DNA from 4 places in the Streptomyces sp. NPDC002004 genome. Region 1 is predicted to be linked to each of the others. Evidence: riboswitches for the same ligand, from Rfam matches in the RefSeq annotation. Region 1 holds a riboswitch; each other region holds the start of a gene.

What was found. A riboswitch is a leader RNA that binds a small molecule or an ion and turns the genes downstream of it on or off. The one in region 1 is predicted to bind cyclic di-AMP.
Region 2: it holds a riboswitch for cyclic di-AMP, as region 1 does, so the genes downstream of both, ACWCP6_RS22530 (M23 family metallopeptidase) here and ACWCP6_RS20845 (C40 family peptidase) in region 1, are expected to answer to the same signal.
Region 3: it holds a riboswitch for cyclic di-AMP, as region 1 does, so the genes downstream of both, ACWCP6_RS24815 (LysM peptidoglycan-binding domain-containing protein) here and ACWCP6_RS20845 (C40 family peptidase) in region 1, are expected to answer to the same signal.
Region 4: it holds a riboswitch for cyclic di-AMP, as region 1 does, so the genes downstream of both, ACWCP6_RS31050 (M23 family metallopeptidase) here and ACWCP6_RS20845 (C40 family peptidase) in region 1, are expected to answer to the same signal.

What each region holds. Positions count from the first base shown of each region.
Region 1 is NZ_JBSFDP010000013.1:61,712-69,019, forward strand. Features, by position in the region: gene ACWCP6_RS20810 (adenosylmethionine--8-amino-7-oxononanoate transaminase) at 1-321, opposite strand, end outside; gene bioB (biotin synthase BioB) at 314-1,522, opposite strand; gene ACWCP6_RS20820 (8-amino-7-oxononanoate synthase) at 1,774-2,913, shown strand; gene ACWCP6_RS20825 (DUF397 domain-containing protein) at 2,923-3,147, opposite strand; gene ACWCP6_RS20830 (helix-turn-helix domain-containing protein) at 3,157-4,017, opposite strand; gene ACWCP6_RS20835 (ATP-binding protein) at 4,269-4,700, shown strand; gene ACWCP6_RS20840 (DUF6328 family protein) at 4,818-5,357, opposite strand; gene ACWCP6_RS20845 (C40 family peptidase) at 5,472-5,945, opposite strand; cyclic di-AMP (ydaO/yuaA leader) riboswitch at 5,949-6,113, opposite strand; gene ACWCP6_RS20850 (hypothetical protein) at 6,621-6,920, opposite strand; gene ACWCP6_RS20855 (ATP-dependent Clp protease proteolytic subunit) at 6,928-7,308, opposite strand, start outside.
Region 2 is NZ_JBSFDP010000015.1:75,967-83,274, forward strand. Features, by position in the region: gene ACWCP6_RS22520 (HPr family phosphocarrier protein) at 89-370, shown strand; gene ACWCP6_RS22525 (GntR family transcriptional regulator) at 645-1,337, opposite strand; gene ACWCP6_RS22530 (M23 family metallopeptidase) at 1,566-2,336, opposite strand; cyclic di-AMP (ydaO/yuaA leader) riboswitch at 2,350-2,507, opposite strand; gene ACWCP6_RS22535 (M16 family metallopeptidase) at 2,753-4,135, opposite strand; gene ACWCP6_RS22540 (M16 family metallopeptidase) at 4,159-5,526, opposite strand; gene ACWCP6_RS22545 (DNA gyrase/topoisomerase IV subunit A) at 6,024-7,308, shown strand, end outside.
Region 3 is NZ_JBSFDP010000019.1:72,394-79,701, reverse strand. Features, by position in the region: gene ACWCP6_RS24840 (maleylpyruvate isomerase family mycothiol-dependent enzyme) at 1-166, shown strand, start outside; gene ACWCP6_RS24835 (alcohol dehydrogenase) at 296-1,318, shown strand; gene ACWCP6_RS24830 (GOLPH3/VPS74 family protein) at 1,686-2,297, shown strand; gene ACWCP6_RS24825 (SRPBCC family protein) at 2,384-2,824, shown strand; gene ACWCP6_RS24820 (endo alpha-1,4 polygalactosaminidase) at 2,909-3,670, opposite strand; cyclic di-AMP (ydaO/yuaA leader) riboswitch at 4,187-4,351, shown strand; gene ACWCP6_RS24815 (LysM peptidoglycan-binding domain-containing protein) at 4,354-5,226, shown strand; gene ACWCP6_RS24810 (MFS transporter) at 5,410-6,639, shown strand; gene ACWCP6_RS24805 (GNAT family N-acetyltransferase) at 6,791-7,308, opposite strand, start outside.
Region 4 is NZ_JBSFDP010000034.1:4,123-11,430, reverse strand. Features, by position in the region: gene ACWCP6_RS31065 (MBL fold metallo-hydrolase) at 1-346, opposite strand, end outside; gene ACWCP6_RS31060 (TetR/AcrR family transcriptional regulator) at 900-1,520, shown strand; gene ACWCP6_RS31055 (SGNH/GDSL hydrolase family protein) at 1,540-2,331, opposite strand; gene ACWCP6_RS31050 (M23 family metallopeptidase) at 2,550-3,461, opposite strand; cyclic di-AMP (ydaO/yuaA leader) riboswitch at 3,466-3,622, opposite strand; gene ACWCP6_RS31045 (alpha-galactosidase) at 3,916-6,009, opposite strand; gene ACWCP6_RS31040 (tyrosine-protein phosphatase) at 6,185-6,982, shown strand; gene ACWCP6_RS31035 (DUF6126 family protein) at 7,011-7,121, opposite strand; gene ACWCP6_RS31030 (helix-turn-helix domain-containing protein) at 7,166-7,308, opposite strand, start outside.

The DNA.
Region 1 (7,308 bases):
TTCGGGCGACATGTCGACAAGGCGCTTCGCCAGTCCCACTGCCGGCTCGTGGGTGAGGCCGCCGAACATGACGTGGCTCATCCGGTCCAGCTGGGCCCGTACCGCGTCGTTGAGCACCGGGTGGTTGTAGCCGTGGATGGCCGACCACCACGACGACATGCCGTCCACGAGCTCACGCCCGCCGTCGGCGAGGCGCAGCCGCACCCCGGCCGCCGACTCGACGACGAGCGGTTCCTGGCGGCCGGGCATCGGGCCGTAGGGGTGCCAGACGTGCTGCCGGTCCAGGGCCAGCAGCACGTCCGGGGTGAGCGGCTCAGGCATTGGGCGCGAGGTCCGTGCCGGCGCCCCGGCGGCGTACCGCGACCAGGTCCGTACGGGCCTCGGACGTCTCGGTGGCCGGTGCGGAGCCGCACACGGAGCCCTCGTGGGACCCACAGGCCGCGTCCTCGTGCGAGCCGCAGCCCCCGGTGCCGTGGGACCCGCAGGCCGAGCCCTGCTGCGAGCCGCAGCCGCCGGCCGCCCGGTGCTCGGGGAGCGTCACCGTGTCCGTGCCCTCGACCTCGAAACCGGCGTCCGCGATCATGTCCAGGTCCTGCTTGCCGGCCTGGCCCTCGCTGGTGAGGTAGTCGCCGAGGAAGATCGAGTTGGCCAGGTGCAGCGCCAGCGGCTGCATGGAGCGCAGGTGCACCTCACGGCCGCCCGCGATCCGCACCTCGACGTCCGGGCAGACGAAGCGGACCATGGCGAGAATGCGCAGACAGCGCTGGGGGGTGAGGTTCCACTCCTTCGCCAGCGGGGTGCCCTCGAACGGGATCAGGAAGTTCACCGGCACCGAGTCCGGGTCCAGCTCGCGCAGCGAGTAGACCACGTCGACCAGGTCCTCGTCGGTCTCGCCCATGCCGGCGATCAGGCCGGAGCAGGCGGACAGACCCGCCGCGTGCGCCTTCTGGACCGTGTCCACCCGGTCGGCGTACGTGTGCGTGGAGGTGATCTCCCCGTACGTGCTCTCCGAGGTGTTCAGATTGTGGTTGTACGCGTCGGCGCCGGCCGCGCGCAGCCGCTCGGCCTGGCCGTCCGAGAGCAGGCCGAGACAGGCGCACACCTCGACGCCCTCGTTCTGCTCCTTGATCGTCTGGATCGTCTGCGACACCCGGTCGACGTCGCGGTCCGTCGGACCGCGGCCACTCGCGACCAGGCAGACCCGCTTGGCGCCGCCCGCGACACCCGCGGCGGCCGCCTCGGACGCCTCGTCCGCCTTCAGCCAGGTGTACTTGAGGATCTCCGCCTTGGAGCCGAGCCGCTGCGAGCAGTACGAGCAGTCCTCCGGGCACAGGCCCGACTTCAGGTTGACCAGATAGTTGAGTTTCACCCGTCGGCCGAACCAGTGACGCCGCACCTTTCCGGCCGCCGCCACCACGTCGAGCACGTCGTCGTCGGAGGTGGCCAGTACGGCCAGCGCCTCCTCGCGGGTCGGCAGCTCGCGCCGAAGCCCCTTGTCCACCAGCGTGTTCAGCAGATCCATGGCGCCGATCCTTGCCTACGGAGCGTACTCAGGCCAAGGAGAGTTCGCACAACTCCCACCGTTCGGAGTGTGGGTATTGCCACATTCTTGGCGGCTGGCCGTGGAGCTACAGTCTGTGCACTGCCTACAAACGAGGCGCGGCCCACAACGGGGGCGGTACCTGCGGGCGGGGCCCGCCGCCGGACAACCCGGCCGCACCGCGCATCCTCTCTTCCTGCACAGCGAACCCCTCGTACGCCCCGGAGGCGGCCATGGCGAGATCTCCCTTCGACTGGATCGACGAGCAGGCACGTCTGCGCCGCCGGGCCGGTCTGGAGCGCACCCTGCGTCCGCGCTGTGCGGAGTCGACACTGCTCGACCTGGCGAGCAACGACTACCTCGGGCTCGCGCGCCACCCCCAGGTCACCGAGGCGGCCGCCGAGGCCGCCTTCCGCTGGGGCGGCGGCGCCACCGGATCCCGGCTGGTCACCGGCTCCACCGGACTGCACGCCCAGCTCGAGAGGGAGCTCGCCGACTTCTGCGGCTTCGAGGCCGCCCTGGTGTTCTCCTCCGGCTATGCGGCCAACATCGCCGCCGTCACCGCGCTCGCCCCGCACGGCTCGCTGATCGTGTCGGACGCCGGGAACCACGCCTCGCTCATCGACGGCTGCCGCCTCGCGCGCGGGACGACCCAGGTCGTGCCGCACGCCGATGTGGAGGCGGTGCGCAAGGCGCTGGACACCCATGAAGGACCCGCCGTGGTCCTCTCCGACACCGTCTTCTCGGTGGACGGCGACGCGGCCCCCCTCGGCGGGCTCGCCGCCGCCTGCCGTGAGGCCGGCGCCGGGCTGGTCGTCGACGACGCACACGGCGTGGGCGTGCTCGGCGACGGAGGCCGCGGCGCGCCGTTCGCGGCCGGTCTCGCGGGCGACTGCGACGTGGTCACCACGGTCACCCTGTCGAAGTCGTTCGGCAGCCAGGGCGGTGCCGTCCTCGGACCGGCCCCGGTCATCGACCACCTGATCAACGCGGCTCGTACCTTCATCTTCGACACCGGCCTGGCACCGGCGGCCGCGGGCGCCGCGCTGGGCGCCCTCGGCCTGCTGCGCCGCGACCCCGGACGCGCCGCACGCGCCCGGGCCGTCGCGACCGAGCTGTACGAGCGGCTGACCGCGTCGGGCCTGGAGGCGGTGCGCCCTGACGCGGCGGTGGTCTCGGTGCGGGCGCCCTCGCCCGAGGAGGCCGTGGAGTGGGCGGCCGACTGCCGCGCGGCCGGGGTGGCCGTGGGATGCTTCCGGCCGCCGTCCGTGCCGGACGGGATCTCGCGGCTGCGGCTGACCGCCCGGGCGGACCTCACCGACGAGCAGATCGCCGAGGCCGTGCGCGTGATCGGGCGTACCGCGCCCCGCTGACCCCGGGGATCAGCGCAGACCGTCGAGGAAGGTCCCCCAGGCGGCGGCCGAGAAGAGCACGGCGGGCCCCGTGGGATTCTTGGAGTCGCGGACGGCGAGCAGGCCCGCCGCGGGGCCCGGGCCGAGCTCGGCCGTCTCCACACAGTTGTTCATGCCCGTGCTGCGGCTGCTGCGCCGCCAGCCGACGGGGGCCAGCGATGTGCTGGACGGAACGTGCCGAGGCAGAGCGGTCATGGTGCCTCCCTATGCGCCGTCACCCATCCCGGCGATGAAGTCCAATGAGTCCGTGGGTGAAAGGGCGTGATTCCGAAGAGAGTTGAAGGCTTCGGTGTATGCCCTGAGGTCTTCTTTCCGTTCGAGGTAGAGACTACTCATCAAGTGGTCGAGAACAACCACGTCCAGATCGGCAATGTGCGGAAATGAGAAAATAACGAAAGCGCCGGTCTGGCCGATATGGGCGCCCGCCGTGAAGGGCAATACCTGGATCCGCATATGCGGCAGGCACGCCACTTTCGCCAAATGCCTCAGCTGCGCCGCCATCACGCCGGGCCCGCCCACCTGCCGGCGCAGCACCGCCTCGTCGAGGATCGCGCTGAACTCCAGCGGCGGATCGCCGCGCAGCACGTCCTGACGCGCCAGCCGTACGTCGACCAGCGCCTCGATCTGCCGCTCCGGCAGGCCGCCCAGCGAGGCCCGGGTCACCGCGCGGGCGTAGTCGGGGGTCTGCAGCAGGCCCGGCACCACGGAGTTCTCCAGCGTGCGCATTCCGCAGGCCTGTGCCTCCAGACTGATGAAGTCCTGGTATGCCGGTGGCAGCAGCCCGCGATAGGCGTGCCACCAGTGACGCCGCCCGCCGTCGTCGTCGGAGCCCGCCAACGCGACCAGAAGTTCCCGGTGTTGGATGTCCTCCACGCCGTACATGTCGAGCAGCAGCCGCACATCGGCCTGCTTCACACCGCTGCGGCCCGTCTCGATCCGGCTCACCTTCGACTGGTGCCAGCCCGCGCGCCGGGCGGCCTCACCGCTCGTGAGCCCCGAGCGGTCGCGGAGCGCACGCAGTTCCGCGCCGAGCTTGCGGCGGCGCACCGCGGGACCGTGCTGCATGGGCCGTCTCCTTCCGGCCGACACCGCGGCGGCTCACCCGCCGACGGTAGAGGAAGCCACACGGTATGGGTCAAATACGCTCTCTCGTCGCAGAGTTCACCGCTTCGAGCGACAGATATATGCATTCTCAGGGGATGCGCTCCCTGATCGGCGCGCGAGTGGCAGTCTGGCGACAGCACCGGTCCGGGGCCGTATCGAACCATCCGCCACGTGTCGGAGTCCGGCCCCGATGGGAAAGGGACGACGTCGCCATGGCAGACCACCAAGAAGCCTCCGTCACTCTGCCGAGCGATCCCGCCTCGGTCTCCGCGGCGCGGAAATACGTCAGCAATGTCCTCACGGAATGGGGACTGCCCGGGGACGCGGATGTGGCCGACACGGTCCGGCTCATCGTCTCCGAACTCGCCACCAATGCCGTCCAGCACACCTTCGGCCAGTCGCCCACGTTCACCGTGGACGTGACGCTGGAGCGCGACGAGCAGCTGCGCATCGGCGTCACCGACAGCCACCCCCGCTTCCCCAAGCGGCTGCCCGCGGCGGTGCAGCAGGACAACGGCCGCGGCATGGTGATCATCCGCTGGCTGGCCAACGAGTACGGCGGCAGACTCAGCGTCAGTCCGACGCCCGAGGGCGGCAAGACGGTGTGGATCGCGCTTCCCTGGACGGTTCCCGTCCAGAACTGACCTCGGCCCGGAGCGCGCTCGCCGGGTCCCGGGCTCCCCGGCAGGTCCCGGAGCCTCCTCTGCCCCGTCCAGGTGCCGTGTCGCTCAGGCCGCGTGTCGCCCGGGCGGCCCGAGGCGTCACCGGCGGCGCCCTCGGCGCGCGGGCACGCGTGCCGTCGGACGGGACGCCGGCCGGACCGCGATGTTCCGGCGCCGCACCAGCCGCGGCAGGACGCCCCAGAGCAGGACGCACACGAGCAGGGTCCCGCACCCGGCGGCGACGCCTCCGGTCCGCCCCGCCGCGACGTCCACGACGAGCAGCACCGAGCCGGTGAGCGCCAGTGCGAGGGCGCCCAGGCCCACCCGGGACAACTGCGACGAGACACGCACGATCTGCCGTTTGGCGTGCTGCTGGAACAGGAAGCGATGGAGCGCTGCGGGCGCCGTGAAGAGCGCGGCGGACAGCATCGCCAGGAGCAGCGTCGTGACGTAGGTGGCCCGCTCGAAGCCGTCGAGCGTGGGGAATCGAGGGGTGAAAGCCAGGGTCAGCAGAAAGGCGAAGAGGATCTGCACCCCGGTCTGGGTGACTCTGAGCTCCTGCAGAAGCTCGGAGAAGTTGCGGTCGGCGCGCTCGAGGGGTGTTTCCCGTCGCGCCGTCACGAATCGGACGTCCGGCATGAGGAGACGGGTTCCCGGGTCGGCCCGTCTCCTACCGCCGGCGCGGGCAGGGGCCCCCGTAGGGGTCGCCACCACCCGCGCCACGGCTTCAGCGGATGCGCCGGCGCCCGAGGGTCACCGCACCCGCCCGTACCAGACGTTCCTGGTCCAGATCTTCGACATCTTGACCACGTCCCCGGTCTTCGGGGAGTGCCAGATCCTTCCCTTCCCGGCGTAGATGCCCACGTGGTAGACGCTCGAGCCGTAGTGGAAGAAGACCAGGTCGCCCTGCTGGCGCTGGGACGCCGGGACATGGCGGGTCCTGTTGTACTGCGCCGCGGCCGTGCGCGGGAGCTTCTTGCCCGCGCGCTTGAACGAGTACAGCGTCAGTCCGGAGCAGTCGAAGCGGCGTGGTCCGGTGGCCCCCCACTGGTACGGCGCGCCCCTCTTGGACGCCGCCACCTGGAGCGCCCTCGCTCCGAACGTGGCGGCCTCGGCGTCGGCAGCGACCCCCGGAACCACGATGGTGCCGCCGACGGCGGCCAGCGTGAGAGCCGATGCGGTGCCGGCCCGGCCCAGGAGTGACGGGACGCGATTCAGCGCAGTCATGCGCAACCCTTCGTCAGCCGCCTGTGAAGGATGACCTGTCGGGTTCGGGCAGGCGAAGATGCCCGGCCGCTGACGCGGCTTCACCCCAAGGACCGATCGGATCGCTCCGGCCGGCCCGCCGTGCTGGGTCCTCCACTCCTGCCGATCCACATCTGTCGACCGGGTATCCGGGCGGCGGCAGGACTCGGCGTCCGCCCGGACCGCCCCGCCGCGGTGGCGGGGTCTTGTCGTCGGAAGGGATCTTCACGCACGAAAGGCGCGAATTCCGAGTTCTGCCGGGCATTTGTGAGGCTACTCACGATGTGTCTGTTCGGGTGGACACCACACCTTTCGAACATCACGGAGGGTGTCGATGACCCCCGGACCAGCGGCGGAGCGTGAGATTCCACGTGAGTTGTACGCGGATCGAGCAACTCTGTTCGTCCATCGCGTCGATGGCCGATTACGCCATCGGGGGGTAACCCGTCTGGTGCGTTTCGGATCGCTTCCGGACGTGTCGGGGTCGGTTCCGAACGGGTCGTCAACTCAGTTCGTCCGATTCCGGGGTGCCCTCGGTCCGGTTCAGTTCGGTCCGGTTCGGTCCGGTCGGTCGTGCGTGCGTGCGTCGGGCCCGTCGTGGAGTCCGGTCCCTCGCGGGCCCTGTTCGTCGCGGGTCGGTCCGCCCTGCCGGAGGAGTCAGGCCGGCGGGAGCGTGACCCGGGCGGCGCGCCGCTCGCCGTCGAGAACGCGCAGTGCCCTTACCAGCGTGGGACCGTGCACCTCGGACTCGCCGCGCTGGTGCATCAGGGTGAGCGCGTCGCGGAGCGCCGTGGCCTTGCCGACCAGGGCCTGGGCGGCGCGCAGACCGCCGTAGGTGCGCTCGGCGCGAGCGGGGTTGATGCGGCCCAGCAGGTCGACGACCTCCAGATAACGGTCGATCAGCTCGGCCTCGGCGCGGGTCAGCGCGGGCAGCGGCGGCAGTTCGGGCGGCAGCATCGGCGCGTCACCTCGCACCGTGTGCGGGACGCTGAGTCTTGCGGCTCGGGACCACCGCGTCGATCAGTCCGTGGGCGACGGCCTGCGCGGCGTCCAGGACCGTGTCGCGCTCGATGTCGGCGGCGACCTGTTCGGGCTCGCGTCCGGTGTGCCGGACCAGCATCTCCTCCAACTGTGCCCGCGCCCGCAGCAGCTCGCGCGCATGGATGTCCAGGTCGTCCGGCCGGCCCTGCAGGGGCTCCGGCGCCGATGGCTGGCGCAGCACGATGCGCGCTCCGGGCAGTGCGGAGCGCTTGCCGGGCGCACCCGCCGCCAGCAGGATCGCGGCCTCCCCGACCGCCTGCCCCAGGCACACCGTCTCCACCTCGCAGCCGACGTACCGCATGGT
Region 2 (7,308 bases), on a different contig from region 1:
CCGGCCATCGCACCGGACCCATCGATCACCCACGACGGTATGCCACACTGGTCTAGACAACCCTGTGAAACCTGAAGGGCAGCATCACATGGCTGAGCGCCGCGTCAACGTCGGCTGGGCCGAGGGTCTCCACGCCCGCCCCGCCTCCATCTTCGTCCGTGCCGCCACCGCCGCGGGTGTCCCCGTGACGATCGCCAAGGCCGACGGCAACCCGGTCAACGCCGCCTCCATGCTCGCGGTGCTCAGCCTGGGCGCCGAGGGCGGCGAGGAGATCGTCCTGGCCTCCGACGCCGAGGGCGCCGAGGCGGCCCTGGACCGTCTGGCCAAGCTGGTCGCCGAGGGGCTCGAGGAGCTCCCCGAGACCGTCTGACGGCCCCACAGATCACGGCGGAGCCGCGCGACCCCCGTCCTTTCGGGGGCACGCGCGGCTCCGCGGTTTTGCGCCCTCGCACGAGCCGGTGCCCGCGGTCGAGTGCGGCGCCGTGCGAGCGGCCGGCAATGGGACGGGAACGAAGTGCGAGCTCGGGAAAGAAGCACGCCCCGACAAAGTGTGGCTGGTAATGGACGGCGCCGGAAAATGCGGCCCGGAAAATGGGCAGCAGAATTCCGCCCACTTCGAATACCTCTTGTATACGGCCCCTCTGTTAAAGACGCAGGCCTGCCGTGTTTACGGCATGTTGCGAACTCCTCACGCGGCCCGCGACGGCGTTCGGGCCGAATCGCAGCCGGTGCGCGGACGACGCCCGTTCGGCGTGCAGCGCGGTGAGGGCGCGTGCCCGCTCCGCGTCCCCGCGCGCCACCGCGTCGAGGATCGCCCCGTGCTCGGCCCAGGACTCCGCCGGGCTCGCCGGCGGATCGACGGAGTACATCCAGGCGATCTTGTGCCGCAGCTGGGTGAGCAGGGCGGTCAGACCCGGGCTGCCCGAGGCCTGCGCGAGTGTCTCGTGGAACCAGCCGTCGAGTGACCGCAGATCCTCGCTGTGCCCGCGCCTGGCGCGCTCCTGACCCAGCCTGACCAGGCCGCGGAGCACTTTGAGGTGCCCGTCCGTGCGCCGCTGCGCGGCACGCGCCGCACCCAGGGGCTCCAGCAGCATGCGGACCTCCAGGACGTCGGCGGCCTCCTCCTCGGTGGGCTCGGCGACGCACGCGCCCGCGTGGCGGCGGGTGACCACGAAGCCCTCCGCCTCCAGGGTGCGCAGCGCTTCGCGCACGGGCACCCTGGAGACCCCGTACCGCCGCGCGAGCACTTCCTCGGTGAGCCGCGTTCCGCGCCCGTGGACACCGGCGACGATGTCGTCCCTGATCGCCGTGCATACCGACTGCGCGGGAATACGCATGACCGGACCTCCGCCTTAACCCCCGCGAAACGCGGTCGATTGACGCTCGTTCAGCGACTCTATTGCAGGGAGCGCGAATTTCCGACGGCGGGCCGGATTCCATGGATATTTTTTGGCCAGGGAGGGGCGGGAACGCGGCGCGAAACCGGAACGCGAAAGCCCCGGCTCGGGGAGCCGGGGCTTTCGGGCGTTCTGCGGGATTCCCGGGGCGCAGGACCGGGGCCCGGGTCAGACGTGCAGGCCGTGTGCGCGCAGATAGGCGACGGGGTCCATGTCGGAGCCGTACTCGGGGCTCGTGCGGGCCTCGAAGTGGAGGTGCGGCCCGGTGACGTTGCCGGTGGCTCCGGAGAGGGCGATCTGCTGCCCCGGCGTGACGGACTGTCCGACGGAGACACCGATCGACGACAGGTGCCCGTACATGGTGTACGTGCCGTCGTGCATCTTGATCACTACTTGATTGCCGTACGCGCCGCCCCAGCCGGTGGTGACGACGGTGCCCGCGCCCACGGAGTGCACGGGGGTGCCGGACGCGGCGTGGAAGTCGACGCCGGTGTGGTGCCCCGAGGACCACAGGGAGCTGCTGGCCTGGTAGCCGGTCGATATGTACGAGCCCGTGACCGGCAGGACGAACCGGTTGAGGCGCCTGCGCTCGGCCTCGCGCGCGGCCCGCTCCTTCTCCGCACGCGCCTTCTTCGCGGCGGCCTCGGCCTTGCGCTTGGCCTCCGCCTCCGCCTTCCGCTGCGCGGCGGCCTCGTGGGCGGCCTGCTTCTGGGCGGCGGCCTGCGCGTCGATCTGCTCCGGCAGCGTGTCGCTGATCGTGATGGCCCGGTTCAGCCCGGTGTCGTCGAGCGTGGGCACGGGGTCCGCAGCGAATGCGGGAGCGGCCAGCCCGGCGACGACCCCGGTGGTGGTGAGGGCCGCGACGCCTGCGACCTGTGTGCTCGTACGTGCCAGACGGCTCGGACGACGATGCTTCCCGGTAGCACGGGTGAACGCCATGAAAGAGGCGGGTCCTTTCCTTCCCTCTCGCCTACCGGGTTAGCTGACGGGTTCGGAGCAGGAAGGTCTCCTACGGGCCCCCCTCGGGAGGGAGCCCGATTCACCCCAGGGACTTCATGGGTCCCCGGCTCCCCTGGCTCGCGCCGTACGGGGACTCGGCGATGACTGCCCGGTGCCGCGGGCGCGGCGTACTGCGTGGCGGACAGTCGCGTTGACGCTACGGGGGGCGTCTTTCAATCGACAAACGGAACACCGGTTTTGTAGTGCATGCCACAGGGCAGACGGGCAGCCTCCCCATCAATTCGGACAAACCGCATGACACATGGGCCCCGGCGACACGTATGCCGCCGGGGCCACCTGCACCACCCGTCCGAGGCTCCTGGACCAGTCGGCCGTCAGGAGCCCCGTCCGCTCGACTAGCCCGTCACCACGGTGACTTCACCGATCCCGAGGGCCTTCACGGGCTCCTCGATCTGTGCCGCGTCACCCACGAGGACGGTCACCAGACGGTCCATCGGGAAGGCGTTCACGACCGCGGCCGTGGCCTCCACGGTGCCCGTGGCGGCGAGGCGGCGGTACATCTCCGCCTGGTGGTCGTCCGGCAGATGCTGTTCGACCTGGTCGGCGAGGGTGCCGGCGACGGCCGCCGCCGTCTCGTACTTGAGCGGCGCGACCCCCACGAGGTTCTGCACGGCGACATCGCGCTCGGCGTCCGTCAGACCGCCCTCCGCGAGCGTGCGCAGCACCTGCCAGAGGTCCGCCAGGGCCGGTCCCGTCGACGCGGTGTCCACGGAACCGGAGATGGCGAGCATCGCGGCGCCCGTCGCCCCTCCCGAGGGAGAGGAGGGCGCGGAGCGCAGCACCTGGGTGAACGCCCGTACGCCGTAGGTGTATCCCTTCTCCTCACGCAGCACGCGGTCCAGCCGCGAGGTGAGGGTGCCGCCGAGGCAGTAGGTGCCGAGCACCTGCGCCGGCCACACGCGGTCGTGCCGGTCCGGCCCGACCCGGCCGATGAGCAGCTGCGTCTGCACGGCCCCGGGGCGGTCCACGATGACGACGCGTCCGGTGTCGTCGGCGGTCACCGGGGGCACCGGGTGGGGCTGCGCCGTACCGCCCGTCCAGGTACCCAGGGTCTCGCCGAGGACGGCGTCCAGGTCGACGCCGGAGAGGTCGCCGACGACGACGGCGGTCGCCGTGGCGGGGTGCACGTGCCGCTCGTAGAAGGCACGCACGGCCGCCGCGTCGATCGGCGCGACGGTCTCCTCGGTGCCCTGGCGCGGGCGCGACATGCGCGAGGACGCCGGGAACAGCTGCCTGGACAGCTCCTTGGCGGCGCGCCGGGCCGGGTTGGCCATCTCGTGCGGGATCTCGTCGAGCCGGTTGTTGACCAGCCGCTCGATCTCGCTCTGCTCGAACGCGGGCGCACGCAGGGCGTCCGCGAGCAGTCCGAGCGCCTTGAGGAGCCGGGAGACGGGCACTTCGAGGGCGATCCGCACACCGGGGTGGTCGGCGTGCGTGTCGAAGGTGGCACCGCAGCGCTCCAGCTCCGCTGCGAACTCCTCTGCGGAGAGCTTGTCGGTGCCCTCGGTAAGGGCCCGGGCCATGATCGTGGCCACGCCGTCGAGCCCTTCGGGCTCGGCGTCGAGGGGGCTGTCGAGGAGCACCTCGACGGCGACCACCTGCTGGCCCGGACGATGGCAGCGCAGCACCGTGAGGCCGTTGTCGAGCGTGGCGCGCTGCGGCGCCGGGAACGCCCAGGGCCTGGCCTCGCCCGGCTGCGGCTGGGGGTGGAACTCCATGGATACGTCCGTCGCGGCGTCGGTCACTTCGCCGCCTCCTCGTCTGCGGTCGCGGCGGTCTCTTCGGGGGCGGCGGTGCTGTCGGCGGACTCGACGGGCTCGTAGACGAGCACCGCGCGGTTGTCGGGGCGCAGGCGGGCCTTGGCGATCTCACGGACCTCGTCGGCGGTGACCTCCAGGACGCGCTTGACCGCGGTCAGCGCGAGCTGGGGGTCACCGAACAGGACCGCGTACCGGCACAGTTCGTCGGCGCGGCCCGCGACGGTGCCCAGCCGGTCCAGCCACTCGCGCTCCAACTGGGCCTGGGCACGCTCCATTTCCTCGGGCGTCGGGCCTTCCTCGGCGAAGCGGGCGAGCTCGTCGTCCACGGCGGCCTCGATGACCGGCACCTCGACGTCGCCGGCGGTCTTCACGTCCAGCCAGCCGAGCGACGGGGCACCGGCCAGGCGCAGCAGCCCGAATCCGGCCGCGACGGCGGTGCGGTCGCGCCGCACGAGGCGGTTGTAGAGACGGGACGACTCGCCGCCGCCGAGCACGGTGAGCGCGAGGTCGGCGGCGTCGCACGCGCGGGTGCCGTCCTCCGGCAGCCGGTAGGCGGCCATCAGGGCACGCGCGGGGACCTCTTCCTCGACGACCTCGCGCAGCTCGCTGCCGATGGTCTCGGGCAGCGAGCCGGAGCGCGGAGCGGGCTTGGCGTGGTGCGCCGGGATGGATCCGAAGTACTTCTCGACCCAGGCGAGCGTCTCCACGGGGTCGATGTCGCCGACCACCGACAGCACGGCGTTGTTCGGCGCGTAGTAGGTGCGGAAGAAGTCCCGCGCGTCCTCGAGGGTGGCCGCGTCCAGGTCGGCCATGGAGCCGATGGGGGTGTGGTGGTACGGGTGGCCGTCGGGGTACGAGAGGGCGGTGAGCTTCTCGAACGCGGTGCCGTAGGGGACGTTGTCGTAGCGCTGGCGCCGCTCGTTCTTGACGACGTCCCGCTGGTTGTCCAGCGACTCCTGGTCGAGCGCGGCGAGCAGCGAGCCCATCCGGTCGGCCTCCAGCCAGAGCGCCAGCTCCAGCTGGTGCGTCGGCATGGTCTCGAAGTAGTTGGTGCGCTCGAAGCTGGTGGTGCCGTTCAGCGAGCCGCCTGCGCCCTGCACCAGCTCGAAGTGGCCGTTTCCCTTGACCTGGCCCGAGCCCTGGAACATCAGGTGCTCGAAGAGGTGGGCGAGGCCGGTACGGCCCTTGACCTCGTGGCGCGAGCCGACGTCGTACCAGAGGCAGACCGCGGCGACCGGGGTCAGGTGGTCCTCGGAGAGCACCACGCGCAGGCCGTTGGCCAGGCGGTGCTCGGTCGCTGTCAGGCCGCCGGAGCCGGCCTGCGCTGTGGCCGTGTGACCCATGGGCATGTACGTCCCTTCGATCGCGAAACTGGGGAATTCCCTGCCTGTCCTGCCACTGTATGCAAGCGTGCTGACACCTGGCGAAGTTCCCGGGCCGGGTACGCCGAGAGCGAGCGGCGGGGAACGCCGGTCCGGGTGAGCCGCCCAGCGCTCCGGGGAGGGCCACGGGGCGGGTCCGCGCACAGCTCGGCCGGCGGCCCGGGTGCGGGTGCGCACGTGGCCGGCCGGGGATACGGGCATCGGCGCAGGTGGAAGCGCGTGCACCGGACGGGACGAGGGCGGGCGGCCCGAGCCGAGCGGGGGTACGCCCCGACCGCCCGTGCGGCCCTGCGGCATCCCGTCCGGCGCCGCCGACGCGGGAAGTCCGGGGAGCACGCGGCGAGGACCCGTGGGCGAGCCGGTACGGTCGGGTCGCGGTCCGCGTTGTCGGCGGGCCGGTCCACAATGGTCGCGTCAGAACCGTTCCCCGTTCCGTTCATGTTGGTGAAGGAGCCGCAGCAGCGATGGCCCGCCGCAGCACGAAGACCCCGCCGCCCGACGACTCGTACGAGGAGAAGATCCTCGACATCGACGTCGTCGACGAGATGCAGGGCTCCTTCCTCGAGTACGCGTACTCGGTGATCTACTCCCGGGCCCTGCCGGACGCCCGGGACGGCATGAAGCCCGTGCAGCGCCGCATCGTCTACCAGATGAACGAGATGGGGCTGCGCCCCGAGCGCGGCTATGTGAAGTGCGCCCGTGTCGTCGGCGAGGTCATGGGCAAGCTGCACCCGCACGGCGACGCGTCGATCTACGACGCCCTGGTGCGCATGGCGCAGCCGTTCTCGATGCGTGTGCCGCTGGTCGACGGGCACGGCAACTTCGGCTCGCTGGGCAATGACGACCCGCCGGCCGCCATGCGGTACACGGAGTGCCGGATGGCCGAGGCGACGAGCCTCATGACGGAGTCCATCGACGAGGACACGGTCGACTTCGCCCCGAACTACGACGGCCAGGAGCAGGAGCCGGTGGCACTGCCCGCCGCCTATCCGAACCTACTGGTCAACGGCGCCTCCGGGATCGCCGTCGGCATGGCGACGAACATGCCGCCGCACAATCTGGGCGAGGTCGTCGCGGCCGCCCGCCATCTGATCCGGCACCCGAACGCCGACCTCGAGACCCTGATGAAGTACGTCCCGGGGCCCGACCTGCCGACCGGCGGCCGCATCGTCGGCCTGGCCGGAATCCGCGACGCGTACGAGACGGGCCGCGGCACCTTCAAGATCCGCGCGACGGTCTCGGTCGAGACGGTGACGGCCCGCCGCAAGGGTCTCGTCGTCACGGAGCTGCCGTTCACGGTGGGGCCCGAGAAGGTCATCTCGAAGATCAAGGACCTGGTCGGCTCGAAGAAGCTCCAGGGCATCGCGGACGTCAAGGACCTCACCGACCGTGAGCACGGGCTGCGTCTGGTCATCGAGATCAAGAACGGCTTCGTCCCCGAGGCCGTCCTGGAGCAGCTGTACAAGCTGACGCCGATGGAGGAGTCCTTCGGCATCAACAATGTGGCGCTCGTCGACGGCCAGCCGCTGACGCTGGGTCTGAAGGAGCTGCTGGAGGTCTATCTCGACCACCGCTTCGAAGTGGTGCGGCGCCGCAGCGAGTTCCGGCGCGGCAAGAGGCGTGACCGGCTGCATCTCGTGGAGGGCCTGCTCGTCGCCCTCGTGGACATCGACGAGGTCATCCGGCTCATCCGCTCCAGCGAGAACTCGGCGCAGGCCAAGGAGCGCCTGATCGAGCGCTTCTCGCTGA
Region 3 (7,308 bases), on a different contig from region 1:
CGCCCTCGCCGCCCCGGGACACCTCCTGCTCGGCTGGTTGAGCGGCCGGCTCTCCATCGACGGGCTCACGGTCGGGGGACACCCCGGGGCGCTGCCGGTCCCGCCGGCGTGGCCGCTGCCGCCCGCTCCCGGCTGGGGCCGGGCCGACGGAGGCGGCGGCAGGTGAGCCGGGCCGGTGCGGCAGGGGACGCCGTGCCGAGCGACCGCGACGAGGGCGTCCGGCGCGCGTGATCGTGCCCGAGCTGGTCTGCTGGGTGAGGGGGAGATTCTTCGGGTCGATGACGGGAGAGAGCTGATGAGCGTCTATCGGGCCGCGCAGGTCGCCGGTGCGGGCGGCTCCTTCGAGGTCGTCGAACGTGAGGTGGCGCGACCGGGAACCGCTGAGGTGCGGATCGCCGTGGAGGCGTGCGGGATCTGCCACAGCGACTCCCTCTTCGTCGACGCGCTGTTGCCCGGGGTCGGCTTTCCGCTGGTACCGGGGCACGAGATCGCCGGGCGTATCGAGGAGCTCGGCGACGGCGTCCGGGGCGACTGGCGGGTCGGCGACCGGGTCGCCGTGGGCTGGTTCGGCGGCAGCTGCGGCTACTGCAAGGCCTGCAGGCAGGGAGACTTCGTCGTCTGCCCGAACCTGAAGGTCCCGGGCTGGGCCTACGACGGCGGATACGCGCAATCGGTGATCGCGCCGGCCCAGGCCCTGGCACGGATTCCCGAAGCGCTGGCGGCGAATGATGCGGCTCCCCTGGCCTGCGCCGGTGTGACCACGTTCAACGGGCTGCGCAGCAGCTCCGCCCGTCCGGGCGACCTGGTCGCCGTGCTGGGCATCGGTGGCCTCGGTCACCTGGGAGTGCAGTACGCCGTCGCCATGGGCTTCGAGACCGTGGCCATCGCCCGCGGTGCGGCCAAGGCCGACTTCGCCAAGCAACTGGGCGCGCACCACTACGTCGACAGCACGGCGGACACTCCGGTCGCGGAGGCGCTGCAGTCCCTCGGCGGGGCGAACGCCGTCCTGGCCACGGCGTCCAACTCGGCTGCGATCGCGGCGACCGTGGACGGGCTCTCCCACCGGGGCGAGCTGGTGGTCATCGGCGCGGCCGCCGAACCCCTGGGGATCAGCCCGACCCAGCTCCTCATGGGCGGCACCGTCATCCGCGGCCACCCGTCCGGTACCGCGCAGGACATCCAGGACACCATGGCGTTCAGTGCCCTCCACGGGATCCGCCCGATGATCGAGGTCGTGCCGCTGGACCAGGCCGACGCGGCGTACCGGAAGATGATGGAGGGTGCCGCACGCTTCCGGATGGTGCTCACCACCGGCTGACCCAACGCTCCGGTGCGGCGGTGCGGCGGTGCGGCGGTGCGGCGGTGCGGCGGTGCGGCGGTGCGGCGGTGCGGCGGAGCGTCCGGGGACGGACGTGCGTGTCCGCGCGCTGGGCGCAGCCGCCCGGAGGCGCCGGTGCACGGCGAAGCGGCCGGCTCTCGTACGGTCGGCGGGCACGGTCCCACCGCCCCACCGTCACCGGATGCAGCCGAAGCCTTCGCTCCGTAAGCTCGTACGGGTCGGTGACATCCGTCCGGGAATCGTGCCGGCCGCCGGTCGTGGCGGGCGGCCTCGCCTCCCGGCGTCACCGACCGCCGGACCGGCGCAGCGACCCCTCGCTGCGGGTGCATCGGACGTGGAGCCCTTCATGACCACAGCGCGGGACCTGTTCATCGTCGCCCTGGACATGGAGTCCAGTCGCCCCGTGGAGCGGGGCAACCTCGCGCTCGCGCTGGCGGGAGCCGAGATGGCCGATCTCCTGGAGGCCCGGGCCGTCACGCTGGACGGCGACCGGATCGTGCCCGGTTACCGGCCGACCCTGGCCGATCGCGTGCTGGACGAGGCGGCCGACGCCCTGTTGCGGGAACCCCCGTACGAGACGGTGGGCGACTGGTTGTGGCGCCGCGGCCGCGATCTGACCGCCACCTACGCGGCCGCCCTCGAGGCAGAGGGGCAGCTCGCCCGGGAACGCCGGCACGGGTTTCTCTCCGGGGCCGGCCAGGCGGTGCTCGTCGATTCGCCGGCCCGCCGCGAGGCGGCGGAGCGCTGGACTGCGGGCGAGCCCGTCCTCGGCCTCCTTGCGGAGGCCGTGGGGGTCCGCGGCAACCGCACCCCGGACGCACCGGAGGTCGCCGATGACGCGGTGGCGACGGTGCTGGCCGCCGTCGATGAGGCAGTGGTCGAACTGGACTCCGTGCGCCAGCGGAAAGCCATCGAGGACGCGGCCTTCGAGAACATCTGGCGCGGCCCCGACCAGTGACGACAAGGCATCGGCGGTGCCGGCGTCCTGCACGCGCACAGCCGCGTCGAGGGGAGCGCCCGGCGCCCGCCGCCTACGATGCCGTTGTGGCTGTCATCCGAGTCGAGCGCAGGCCTGCGCTTCCCGTCGACGAGGCATGGCGACGGCTGACGGACTGGAGGCGCCACGGCGCCCACGTACCCCTGAGCTCGGTCACCGTCGTACCGGCAGGGCCGACGCGGGCGGGCACGGTGGTCGTGGTGCGGACCGGCGTCGGACGTGCCGGGTTCGACGACCCCATGGAGGTCGTGCGCTGGGAGCCGCCGACCGGCGCTCGCCCCGGATTCTGCCGTCTGGAGAAGCGCGGCTCCGTCGTCACCGGCTGGGCCGAGATCGAGGTGTCCCCGCTCGACGGCGGGGACCGGTCCCGGGTGGTGTGGCGGGAGCAGGTGCGGGTGTGGAAGCTGTCCCGGGCGTTCGACGTACCGACGGCCCGGGTAGCCCGGTTGGTGTTCGGCCGGCTCGTCGACGCCCTGCTCTCCGACTAGCACGGCTCTCCGAGGAGCACGCCAACGCCCGGCGGAACGAGGCAAGTCATGGCGCATGCGGGGCACCGTGCCGGAGAGAACCGCTCAACACGTCCTGCGGACATGGTGACTGCTCTTCGGAGTGGTCACATCCCTGTCCCTGCGCACGATGCTCAACCGCTTTCCGAAAGCGGAACACGCCTTGCGCAGACCGCCGTCGGTGTACTCGACGACGAGGACGTGGTCGTCGAATGCGGATGCGTAGGTGGCGCATTCGCCGTATTCGGCGCATTCTTCGACCACGGCGAAGTCGACGTGTGTCCTTGACCTGGCGGCCGCGAGTTCCGCGGTGTTCTTCTGGGCCACGGCCAGGCCCCGCGTATGCGCGTGGGCGGCGATCCGCGTGATGAACGCCTTTGCGTCGTTCGCGGTCAGCAGACCGTGGGAACGGCTGTAGCTGTCGTAGTTGTCGGGTTCGACCGCGTCGAACCCCTTGTCCGCACAGCTGTCGATCCAGCGGTCGACCCGGGCGGCGATGCGCTCGCGCTTGGCAGCCGTCCCGATGTCCAGCAGGGCCTCGTTCCAGTCCCGGTCGATGACCGGCCGGCCCTCGGTGTCGCGCAGCAGTAGCTCGGCCGGCCACCGGTCCTGTGCGTCCGGCTGCGCCTGGAAGGCATTCACGTAGCAGATGTTGTACCGCCCGCGCGCCGGTGAGTCCGTGTGGTCGCGACCGACGATCGCGACGCCCGGCGACGGGGGGTAGGCACCGCCGATCTGGTAGTCGAAGTCCCTGTGGACCGGGGGCAGGCGCACCGCCCGGGTGCCCTCGACGGGATGGGTGCAGCCGGCGAGTGCGGCCGTGGCCACACCGGCCAAAACCGTCAGGGACGCGGCCCGGTGGCGCCGCGCGAGGCGCCGGGCAGCCGACGCGCCCGGAGCCGAAGCGCGCGTCCCCGGGCGCCGGGACCCGCGGAGACGGACAGCGGACACACGCACCACGACGTCGAACCTCCGCCGCCAGAAGTGGGCAAAACGGATATAACATTGCTTGTCATTGTTTATTTGCATTTCAGGATTTATGAAACTTCCGGTACTTGTCTCCGGTATTTGTCCGGAGCTGAGACGGGTTTTTGCTGCATCGGTTGCCCGGAAATGCGGTGACATGCGTCACGTGTGCATGTCCGGGTGGTCGACATGTCCGCCGCCAGTTCCGCTCCGTGGCGGGCGAGTTGGGGGCGGAGCAGTCGTTGATCTCATGCCTTTCACCGGCATGTACGAGCCTGTCCCTTTTCTCGTGTGAATTCGGGCCTTGTTCCGTTCGAAGGGTGTCGCTTACGGTTCGCTCATTCCGGGTGGAACGCCGAATCCTGCCGCTTCCCGGAAATTCCGAACCAGCACCATTCGCGTACGGCAGGAGCGGGGAACCCACGGTTTGCCGCCGACCCGGATCCACGGGCCGGCTCGGGGTGAAGCCGTGCCCACCGGCACGGCCGGGCGACTCCAGCCCGAATCCGACAGCTGACCTCGCAGGCATAGGAGAGGACTGTGCCATGGCCGGAAAAGGCAAACACCGCCGCCCGAAGAACTCCCGAATGAGCCGTGGATTCATGGCCGTCGGCGCCGGCGGGGCGGCAGTTGCCCTGCCCGTGATCGCCGCGACCACCGCGAGTGCGGTGCCGAAGGCGGCACCCGCCGTCGCGCCTTCGGTCAAGGTCGAGAGACCCGCACTCCCGCGGGCCGTCCAGATGGTGCCCATGCGGTACTCCGTGGTCACCGGCGACTCCCTTTCCAAGATCGCCGGCAAGTATGCGCTGAAGGGCGGCTGGCCGCGGCTCTACCGCGACAACCGGAGCGCGGTCGGTGACAACCCGTCACTCATCCACCCCGGTCTCAAGCTCACCGTCAACCGCCAGGTCCGGGCGGCGGCTTCGGACCTGCGCGCCGACCGCTCCCGGCGCAGCACGGTGCTCCCCAAGGCCGCCGCCCCCAGGACGGCACCCAAGGCTGCTCCCAAGGTGACCCCCAGGACCGCCCCCAAGGCGGCTCCCAAGGTGACCCCCAAGGTGACCCCCAAGGCGTCTCCTGCGGCGGCGAAGACGTACGCGAACAACCTGGACGGATGGATCCGCGAGTCGCTCGACATCATGGCGAAGCACGGCATCCCCGGGTCGTACGACGGTATCCACCGCAACATCATGCGTGAGTCCTCCGGCAACCCGCGCGCCATCAACAACTGGGACTCCAACGCGGCGGCCGGCCACCCCTCGAAGGGCCTCCTCCAGGTCATCGACTCGACCTTCACGGCCTACCACGTCCCGGGGACGTCGATGGACCCCTTCGACCCGGTCGCCAACATCACGGCCGCGTGCAACTACGCCGCCGCCCGCTACGGCTCGATCGACAACGTCAACGGCGCCTACTGAGCGGTTCCGTGCCGACGGCCGGTGACGCGGTCCCGGCCGGCACGACGGGGAAACCGGGAAGGGGCCGCTCGCCGCGCAGAGGGTGGAGATCACCGTCCTGCGGCGAGCGGCCCCCAACGGCTGCTAAAATGGGGCTCGTCGGCCTTCGTGCGCACTCATCTCATGCGCCCGGAGGCTTTTTTCATGCCTTCCGACAGCCATGACACCACCGAGCCCGCTGCCACCAACACCGGCTACAGCACCCTCCTCAGCATCCGCGAATTCGCCGGACTGTACGCCGGCTTCACCCTGACCGTCGCCGCGAACACCCTGTCGGGGTTCGCCCTCGGAACCCTTGTCGACCACCGGACCCACTCGCCGTTCCTTACCGCGGTGAGCATGTACGGCGCCACCTTCGCGACGGTGCTCGGCGCGTTGACGCTGATGTCGGTCGCCGACGGACGCCGACCTCGCCGTACCCTCGTCGTGCTCCAGTTCGCCTCCCTGCTCGGCACGGCCGCCCAGGCCGTCCCGGGCCTGCCCCTCGTCGCCCGGTTCGGGCTGCTGCTGGGCCTGGGCTTCTTCCAGTCCCTCGGGACGGGCACCCGGATGGGGCTGCTCACCGAGGTGGTCCCCGCCTCCGCGTACGCGTCGGCACGCTCACTGATGAACATCACCTCCGGCGGCACGGCGATCCTCGGCTACGCCGTCGGCGCAGTGCTGCAACGCCACCTCGACCCGCACGGGATCTTCCTCGTCGCGGCAGCCCTGACCGGCCTGGGTTCGGCCGTGGTGGCGACCACCGTCCGGGAACACTCGATCCGGCTCACCCGCCGCCCGGGACTGCGCCGGACCTGGGCCACGAACACCGAGCTCTTCTCGCACGCCGGCCGGCGTGCCCTGCTGCTGAACCTGTGGGTCCCGAACGGTCTGGTGGTCGGCTGCGAGGCCCTGTTCATCTCCTACGACCCCGAGCAGGCCGGAACCTTCCTGGCCGCGGGATCGGCGGGCATGCTGCTCGGGGACCTTACCGTCGGCCGGCTCCTCACCGCCGCCCGACGCCGTCGCTGCGCGTTCGGCCTGCGACTGCTGCTCGCCGCTCCCTACCTGCTGTTCGCGTTCCACCCGCCCCTGTGGGCAGGAGCGGTCGCGGTGTCCGCCGCCAGTGCAGGATTCGCCGCCACCCTGCCCCTGCAGGAGCAGCTCCTGGAGCTGACACCCGACTCGGCACGCGGACAGGTCCAAGGCGTGGAGTCCGCGGGACGGATGACCTGGCAGGGCATCGGCGCCGCCATCGCCGGCGGTCTCGCCCAGCAGCTCGACCCGGGCAGCGCGATCGCCCTCGTCGCCGCCGTGTCGGTGACGCTCACCGTCGTCTCCCGGCCGTTCGTGCTCCGCGCCCGCACACCCGTCGTCCAGGAGACCGGTGCGTGAACCCGGCAGAGCCCCGGCTCCCTCGGCTCCGCGCGGCGTCCGGATCGTCGGGCGGGGCGCCCGCCGGCTCGCCCGAGCGGGCTCGGGGCGGGCTCCCTCCCCGCGCAGTGGTGTCGGGCAAGCCCTCGGCCGACGGGGAGCACCGGGCCGGCTACGCCCGGATGAGCCGACCGCCTACCGCGGCGTGCCCCGTACGCACGTCGGCCTGCGCGGGACAGGGGTTGCCCCGAGCCGGGTCCAGCACGGCGGGCGACACGGTGGCGGCGATGCGCAACTCGATGATGTCGCGGACGGCGGGCCACTCCTCGTCCAGGATCGAGTAGAACGCGGTGCTGCGGACGGCGCCGTCGAGACCGCGCGAGTGGGCCCGGCGGATGCCCTCGCAGGTGGCGCCGAGCCGCTCGATGGCCGCGCGTGACCGCAGATTGCGGGCGTCCGCGCGGAACGAGATTCTGCGGACGCCCCAGGCCTCGAAGGCATGACGCAGCATCAGCAGCTTCGCCTCGGTGTTGATGCCGGTGCCCTGGGCGCGGGGGGCGAGCCAGGTGTTGCCGATCTCGGCGGCATCGGGCACCGCGGTGACCGGATCGCCGTACGGGACACCCGGTACGGAGGGCCAGACCATCGGGCCCTGCCAGTAGTCGAGTTCCAGGAAGCGGGTGGAGCCCA
Region 4 (7,308 bases), on a different contig from region 1:
GCACCCTTCGGCCGTCGATCTCGGCGAGCACGCTGGAGTGCCCCATCCAGGTGAGTCTGAGGCCGGTCGCCGGGGGCTTGGCGATGTCCGCGAGCAGGGTGGGGTGCACCGGGACCGTGCCCGCCGGACCGCGCCGGGCGCGTGCCTCCTTCTCGAAGTAGACCTTCGCGAATTCCAGCGTCGAGCCCGTCGGCCGGGTGCGCGCCCCGACCGGGTTCTGGAACGACCCGTCGGCGAAGTTCGGCGACCTGCGGATCCGCTCCAGCCGGTCGCCGGCCGGGTCGGCGCCGAACGCGGCGGGCCGCAGCGAGCGAAGTCCGGAGGTCAGGGAACGGCGTCCGGTCACGGTGCCTCCTGAGGGAATCGGGTCGGGCATCCCATTATGTGGCGGGCCGGCGGCGCACGGGATACCGGCTCCCCCTTGTGCGACGCCCGTCACAGCGGGGCGGGCCGGTCCGGGAGATGTCGCGTTCCCGGGCCCTCTTCGTCGTACGGGTGACAGCGCATCGGAACGCACGGGAGGCGGCTCCCGTCGCCCGTATCCCGCCCGCCCCTCCCCGGGCCCGCTTCGTCCGCCTGCATCCGCTTCGTGGAGCGGTGCTCCAGGTGCGTGTACGGGACCGTCCCGGACCCGGCGAAGGCGCCCGCCCACCGGCCGCGGGCGCTCCGGGCGGATGGTGACCGCCGCCCGGGCCGAAATGGTGACCGTCGCGGCGATCGGCCGCTCGGGGTGCATGGACTTCGGCTCCTGCGATCTGCGGGGCGCCGAGGCCGGGTGCGGTCCCCGCCTTCCCGGGCGCGCGGGCTCCGGGGCGCCGGGTGAACGGCCCCGCGGGGTGTGCGCCTTGCGGGACCGCCCCGCGCTGTCCGCGTGCGGGGCGAGGATCTAATGTTTGCCCGTGGCAAGAGTCCGGTTGAGCGTGGCCGAGCGGCGTGAGGAGCTGCTGCGTGCCGCCGTCGAACAGATCGAGGCGCGGGGCGTGGCGGCCGTCCGTATCGCCGATGTCGCCGCCCGTCTCGGTGTGAGCAACGCCCTGGTGCTCTACCACTTCTCGACGAAGGAGAAGCTCGTCGCGGAGGCCTTCGCGTATGCGGCCGAGGGTGACCTCGCGCATCTGCGCAAGCTGCTGGGCCGGCGCACCTCGGCGGTGCGCCGGCTGCGGGCCGCCGTGCGCTGGTACGCCCCGACCGGTCCCGCCAAGGGCTGGCGGCTGTGGATCGAGGGCTGGGCGGCGGCGCTGCGGGAGCCTGCGCTGCGCGAGGTGGCCCAGGACCTCGACCGGCAGTGGAAGGCCGCGCTGACGGAGGTCGTCGCCGAGGGGGTCGCGGGCGGCGAGTTCCACTGCCCGGACCCGGTGTCGACGGCCCTGCGCCTCACGGCCTTCCTGGACGGCCTCGCCGTGCAGATGACGGCGTACCGGGGTGCGCTCTCGCAGGCCCGCATGCGGGACTGGGTCGACGAGGCGCTCGCCCGGGAACTGGGCCTGGACCGGGCGGATCTGACGGCGACCGCCCGTTGACAGCCGTCCGCGGGCACACCTACAGGGGCATCAGGTCCGGCCGCTTGGCCTCGACGTGGTCGCCGGACGACTCGCCGCGCAGCCGGCGTCCGATCCACGGCACCAGGTAGTCGCGCGCCCAGTGGATGTCGTCGCGGCGTACCTCAAGGGTGCCGCGCGGCGGCAGCGGCGGCCAGGGCTGGTCCGGGTCGGCGGGCACGTCGAGCCCGAGGACCTGGCCCGCGCGCAGCGCGACCCTGGTGTGCCCCTCGGCCGAGAGGTGCAGCCGGTCGTCGTCCCAGGCCCTGCGGTCCTGCACGGTCCTGAGGGACCACAGGTCGAGGACGGGGCAGCCGTACCGGTCGGCGATGGCACGGACGTGGCCGTTGTAGGTGGCGATCCTCCCGCGCAGGTGCTTGAGCACGGGGACGCCCCGGGTGTCGAAGCCGGTGGTCACCATGACGGTGCCGACGGCGGAGGAGAGGTCGGCCACGGCCCGCTCGAAGCGTTCGGCGACCTCGTCGGGGTCGGTGCCGGGGCGGATGATGTCGTTGCCGCCGGCGCAGAACGTCACCAGGTCCGGGGCGAGTTCCTTGGCCCGCGGCACCTGGTCCGCGACGATCTGGTCGAGGAGCTTGCCGCGCACGGCGAGGTTGGCGTAGCGGAAGGTGTGTTCGGGAAGCCGGTCGTCCAGCAGGACGGCCAGCCGGTCGGCCCATCCCACGAAGCGTCCGTCGGGGCCGGGGTCTCCGACGCCCTCGGTGAAGCTGTCGCCGAGGGCTGTGTAGGACCTGTAGGTGTCACTGGTGAGGGATGTCGACTCTGCTGCCACGTCCGTACATCCTTCACCTTCCTAAGTGACCTACGCCACCGTAGGAAGGGGTTGACGCCTGGTGAGATACGCCACCGTCCGAGATGCGCCCGATCCGGAATAGATCGGCGACCTCGTGAACACGTGGGGGCCGCACCCCTGTTGGAGGGTGCGGCCCCGCGTGATCGGCTCGGTCCGTCAGGAATCCGAGCCGGTCCGGATGGTGCCCGGGTGCCGGGTCAGACGCCCACGCCGTGGGCACGCAGGTAGGCCAGCGGGTCCACGTCGGAGCCGTAGTTGGGCGTGGTACGGATCTCGAAGTGCAGGTGCGGTCCGGTGACGTTGCCCGTGGCCCCGGAGAGGCCGAGCTGCTGGCCCGCGACCACGGTCTGGCCCGCGGAGACGGCGAGCTGCGACATGTGGGCGTACTGGGCGTACATGCCGTCGGCGAGCCGGATGACGATCTGGTTGCCGTACGCGCCGCCCCATCCGGCGCTGACGACGGTGCCCGCGCCGACGGCCTTGAGCGGGGTGCCGGTCGGCACCACGAAGTCGACGCCGGTGTGGTAGCCGCTGGACCACATGGCGCCCGCCTTGTGGTACGGCGTGCCGATGGTGGCACCGGTGACGGGGAGCACGAAGCCGGTCGCGGTGGTGGCCGCGGCGTCGGTGGCGTCGGCCACCTTCGACGCGGCGCGGGCGACGGCGGACTCGGCGGCGGCGGGCTTGGGCGCGGACTTGGGCACGGAGGCAGGCTTGGGCGCGGACTTGAGCGCGGCGGCAGGCCTGGGTGCGGTGGCGTGGGCTCCGACGACCAGCTTCAGGCCCGGGTGTATCAGCGCCGGGTCGGCGCCGACGGCCTTCCGGTTGTCCGCGTAGAGCCGCTGCCAGCCGCCGACGACATGCCGGACATCGGCGATCCTCGCGAGGCAGTCGCCCGCCTTCACCGTGTAGACCGCGGGGGCGGCCTGTGGGGCGGTGACGACGGTCCTGGGGGCGGCCTGTGGGGCGACGGTCCCGGGGGCGGCGGCGTGCGCGCCGGTGGCACCGAGGAACGGCAGCGCGAGCGCGGCACCACCCGTGCCGGCGACGGCGAAACGGCGGGTGAATCGCAGGGACTTCGGACGGCGGTGTTTACCCTTCGCGGGCATGGCGAATTCCTCTCCGGTGCCTGCGAGGTGAGCTGTCGGGTTCGGGCGGAGGCGCCCGGCCGCCTTTGCAGGTGCGGCTTCACCCCGAGCCGGCCCGGCGACCCGGGCGGCGAACTACCTGCGGATCCCACGCTCCTGCCGTGCACGGGTGAGTGCGGTTGTCCGGACGGCGGCAGGACTCGGCGTTCCATCCGGCTGAACGGGAACGTAAGCGAGTGCGAATGTCCGGGACAAGGGATGAATTCCCTTTTGTTTCGCCTTGCTTGATCCTTTCCGGAAATTACGGTCACATTCCACACGGAAACGATCTCCACGCGTGCGCCAACACCGTTGGGGCGACAGGGGCATTGCCCGGCGGAGATCGCCGCGCACCGCCACGACTATGACGCTGCTCACGACGGCGGTCTCATGATGGCCTATTTCAGGGCTAGTTCCAGCAAAAGGCGCAATTCGGTCAAATAAGACAGAAGCGGAAAATGGCCGCGTCCATGTCTCCCCTGAGGCCGGTGTCCAGTCCGTGGTGCAGCAGCACCGCACCCCGGTGCACCGCCCCGGTGTCCCGGCACCGGTACTCCGCGTCCGGCCGGAGCCCCCGCAGCCGCACCGGCGCAACCGGCTCCCCGTACGACTGCGCGGGCAGCCAGGCGAGCACGACGGCGTCGTCCCCGTGGACGTACTGGACCGCTGCCGGCCCGTCCCCCGGCGGGCGCAGACGGTAGAGATCGCCGCGCTGCACCACCGGGCGGATCTCCTTGTAGAGGTCCACCCAGCGCCGGGCCTCGGCCAGCTCGTCGTCGGTCCACCGGGTGAGGTCGCCGCCCACCCCGAGCACCCCGGCCATGGCGCCGACGAAGCGGAAGCGCATGCTGCTGACCCTGCCGTTGAGCTGCACGTTCGGGCTGTCCGTGACCCAGGCGGCCATCACCCGCGCCGGGTGCAGCTGGCTGAAGCCGTGCTGGATGGCGAGCCGGTCGACCGGGTCCGTGTTGTCGGAGGGCCACACCTGGTCGGTGCGCGCCAGGATGCCGAGGTCGACCCGGCCGCCGCCGCCGGAGCAGGACTCGAAGGCGACGGCCGGGTGGGCGGCGCGCAGCCGGTCCAACAGGGCGTACAGGGCATGCACATGCGCGTTCCAGAGCTTCTGGGGGTACGGCTCCCCCGGCCATCCCGGATCGGTGAAGCAACGGTTGAAGTCCCATTTCACGTAGTCGACGGGCGCGCTCCTCAGCAGGGCGTCGAGACGCTCCCACAGGTGCTCCTGGACGTCCCGGCGGGCGAGGTTCAGCACCAGCTGATGGCGGAACTCGGTGCGGGCGCGGCCCGGCATGTGCTGCACCCAGTCGGGGTGGGCGCGGTAGAGAGCGGAGTCCGGATTGACCATCTCCGGCTCGACCCAGAGCCCGAACTGCATGCCCAGTGCGTGCACCGCGTCGGCGAGGGGTTCCAGGCCGCCGGGGAAGCGGTCCGGGTTCGGGGTCCAGTCACCGAGCCCGGCCCGGTCGCCGGTCCGCGCGCCGAACCAGCCGTCGTCGACCACGAACAGCTCCACGCCCAGGGCCGCCGCCCGGCGGGCGAGAGCCAGCTGCTGCTCCTCGCCGATGCCGAAGCCGGTGGCCTCCCAGGAGTTGTAGAGCACCGGCCGGTCCCGCCCGGCACCGGGAACGACGTGCGCCCGCTGGTACGCGTGCCAGGCGCGGCTCGCCCCGCCGAAGCCGCCGTCGGTCCACAGGCCCGCGAAGACGGGCGTGACGTACTCCTCGCCGGGCGCCAGCAGCCACTGGCCCGAGTCGTCGTGCCCGGTGCCCCCGGTGATCTGGACCGCCCCGTCGGGGATCTGCTGCACGGCGATCCGCCATGACCCGGACCAGGCGAGCGCACAGCCGTACACCTCGCCGTGCTCCTCGGTCGCCGTCCCCTCGGCGTCCAGCGCGACCCACGGCAGATGCTGGTGACCGGTGTGCCCGCGCCGGCTGCCGACGACCTTCTCGCCGGGGGTCAGCTCGCAGCGCACGAGGCGCGTCTCGGCCGCCCAGCGCCCGTGCAGCTGGGTCAGCCGCCACCGGTCGCGGTGCGGCAGGGTCCACGTGGCGGAGTCGGCGCGCAGCAGCTCCAGGGACGGGTCGCCGGTGCCGCCCTCGTGGCGCAGGACGGCGGAGCGCTCCACGACGTCGTCGCGCATCGCGTACCGCAGGGTGATCGCCAGCCGGTGCACGTCGTCGGCGAAGTGCAGCCGCAGCACGTCCCCCTCGGCCGTCGAGCCGCGGTGGCGCCACCGGGTTCCGCGCACCTCGGCGGTCCGGACGGACAGGGCGGGTCTGACGAAGCGGGGACCGCCCTCCACCGGATACTCCTCGCGGCCGTCCAGCGGCGACTCGAAGGGCCACGGCCGGGGCAGGGGCGCGGCGGCGAGGGCCTCCGCGTCGGCGAGGGCGATCCGCGGCCCCCAGTGGAGGTGCAGCAGCTCGTCGGCGTCCGTGAGCCGGAGCGCGTAGCTGCTGGTGGGGCCCGCGAGGAGCCACGTACGACCGTCCTTGCCGACCTCGATCATCAGGCCCCCGCAGAGTCGGACACATCCGCTCGGACCCGCACATCATCGGGGGTGGATGCCGGGCGGACAACGGTTCGGGCGCAGATGATTGCCCCAGGAATCCATGTCGTATCGTCGAGGGACGTCTCGCCGACGAGCGGCGTCGATGCGGGCGGAAGAGCGGGAGGAGCCTCACGTGACGCAGCAGGTGCCGTCGACCGAGCCGGAACTGGCCGGAGTGCGCAACTTCCGCGATGTGGGCGGTCTGCCGACCGCGGACGGGCGCCGGGTGCGGGCCGGTCAGCTCTTCCGCAGCGGCCACCTCGCGCACGCCACCACCGAGGACGCCGCGTTCCTGTCCTCCCTCGGGCTGCACACGATCTTCGACTTCCGCAATGCCGCCGACCGGAAGCTGGAGGGCCCGGACGTCGATCTGCCGGGCGTGCGCAACGTGAACCTGCCGTTGAGCGACCCGGCGGACGGCGCCGAGTTCTGGAAGATGGTCAGGGACGGCGATCTGCCGCAGCTGCGGTCCATACTCTCCGACGGCCGCGGGGCCGGCCGCATGATCGCCTCGTACCGCACGATCATCACGCAGCGCACCGCCGAGCACAGCCGCGTGCTGCACGACATCGCCGGGGACAGCGTGCCGGTGCTGATGCACTGTGCGGCCGGCAAGGACCGTGCGGGCCTGTCGGTCGCCGTGACCCTCCTCGCCCTGGGCGTCGAGCGCGAGGCGATCCTCGCGGACTACCTGGAGTCGAACGCGGCGCACCGGCGCTACAAGGTCCACCGCAGCAGCACATCGCCCGACGCCCTGTCCCCGGAGGTCATGGAGCTGCTGAGCCCCCTCTTCGACGCCCGGGCCGAGTACCTGGCGGCGGCCTTCGCCACGATCGAGGAGAAGTGGGGCCGGGTCGACACCTACCTGGAGAAGGGGCTGAAGCTCGCCCCCGAGACCCGGGAACGGCTTCGCGAGCGGCTGCTCGACTGAGCCCGGCGGCTGCGTCGCGGCCCGGCGGCTACTTGGCGCCCACCTCGAACAGCAGGTAGACGAACGCCGCGAAGAGGTGTCCGACGGCGATGTAGATGATGAGCCGGATCCACAGGGCCCGCGGGAACTTCTCCTCCATCGAGCGGCGCGCGGGCTCCTGGGACCGGGGCTGCGAGTGCTGGGTCATCGGGTCTCTCCCGGGCTCGGGTGGCCCGCCGCCGGGCCCAGGCACAGCGTGGCCGTGGGGCTCTGCAGCAGGGTGTGGACGAACAGCAGGTCCGCCCCGCCGCGATCGGCGGCGGCGATGCGGTGCGGCGTCAGCGAGT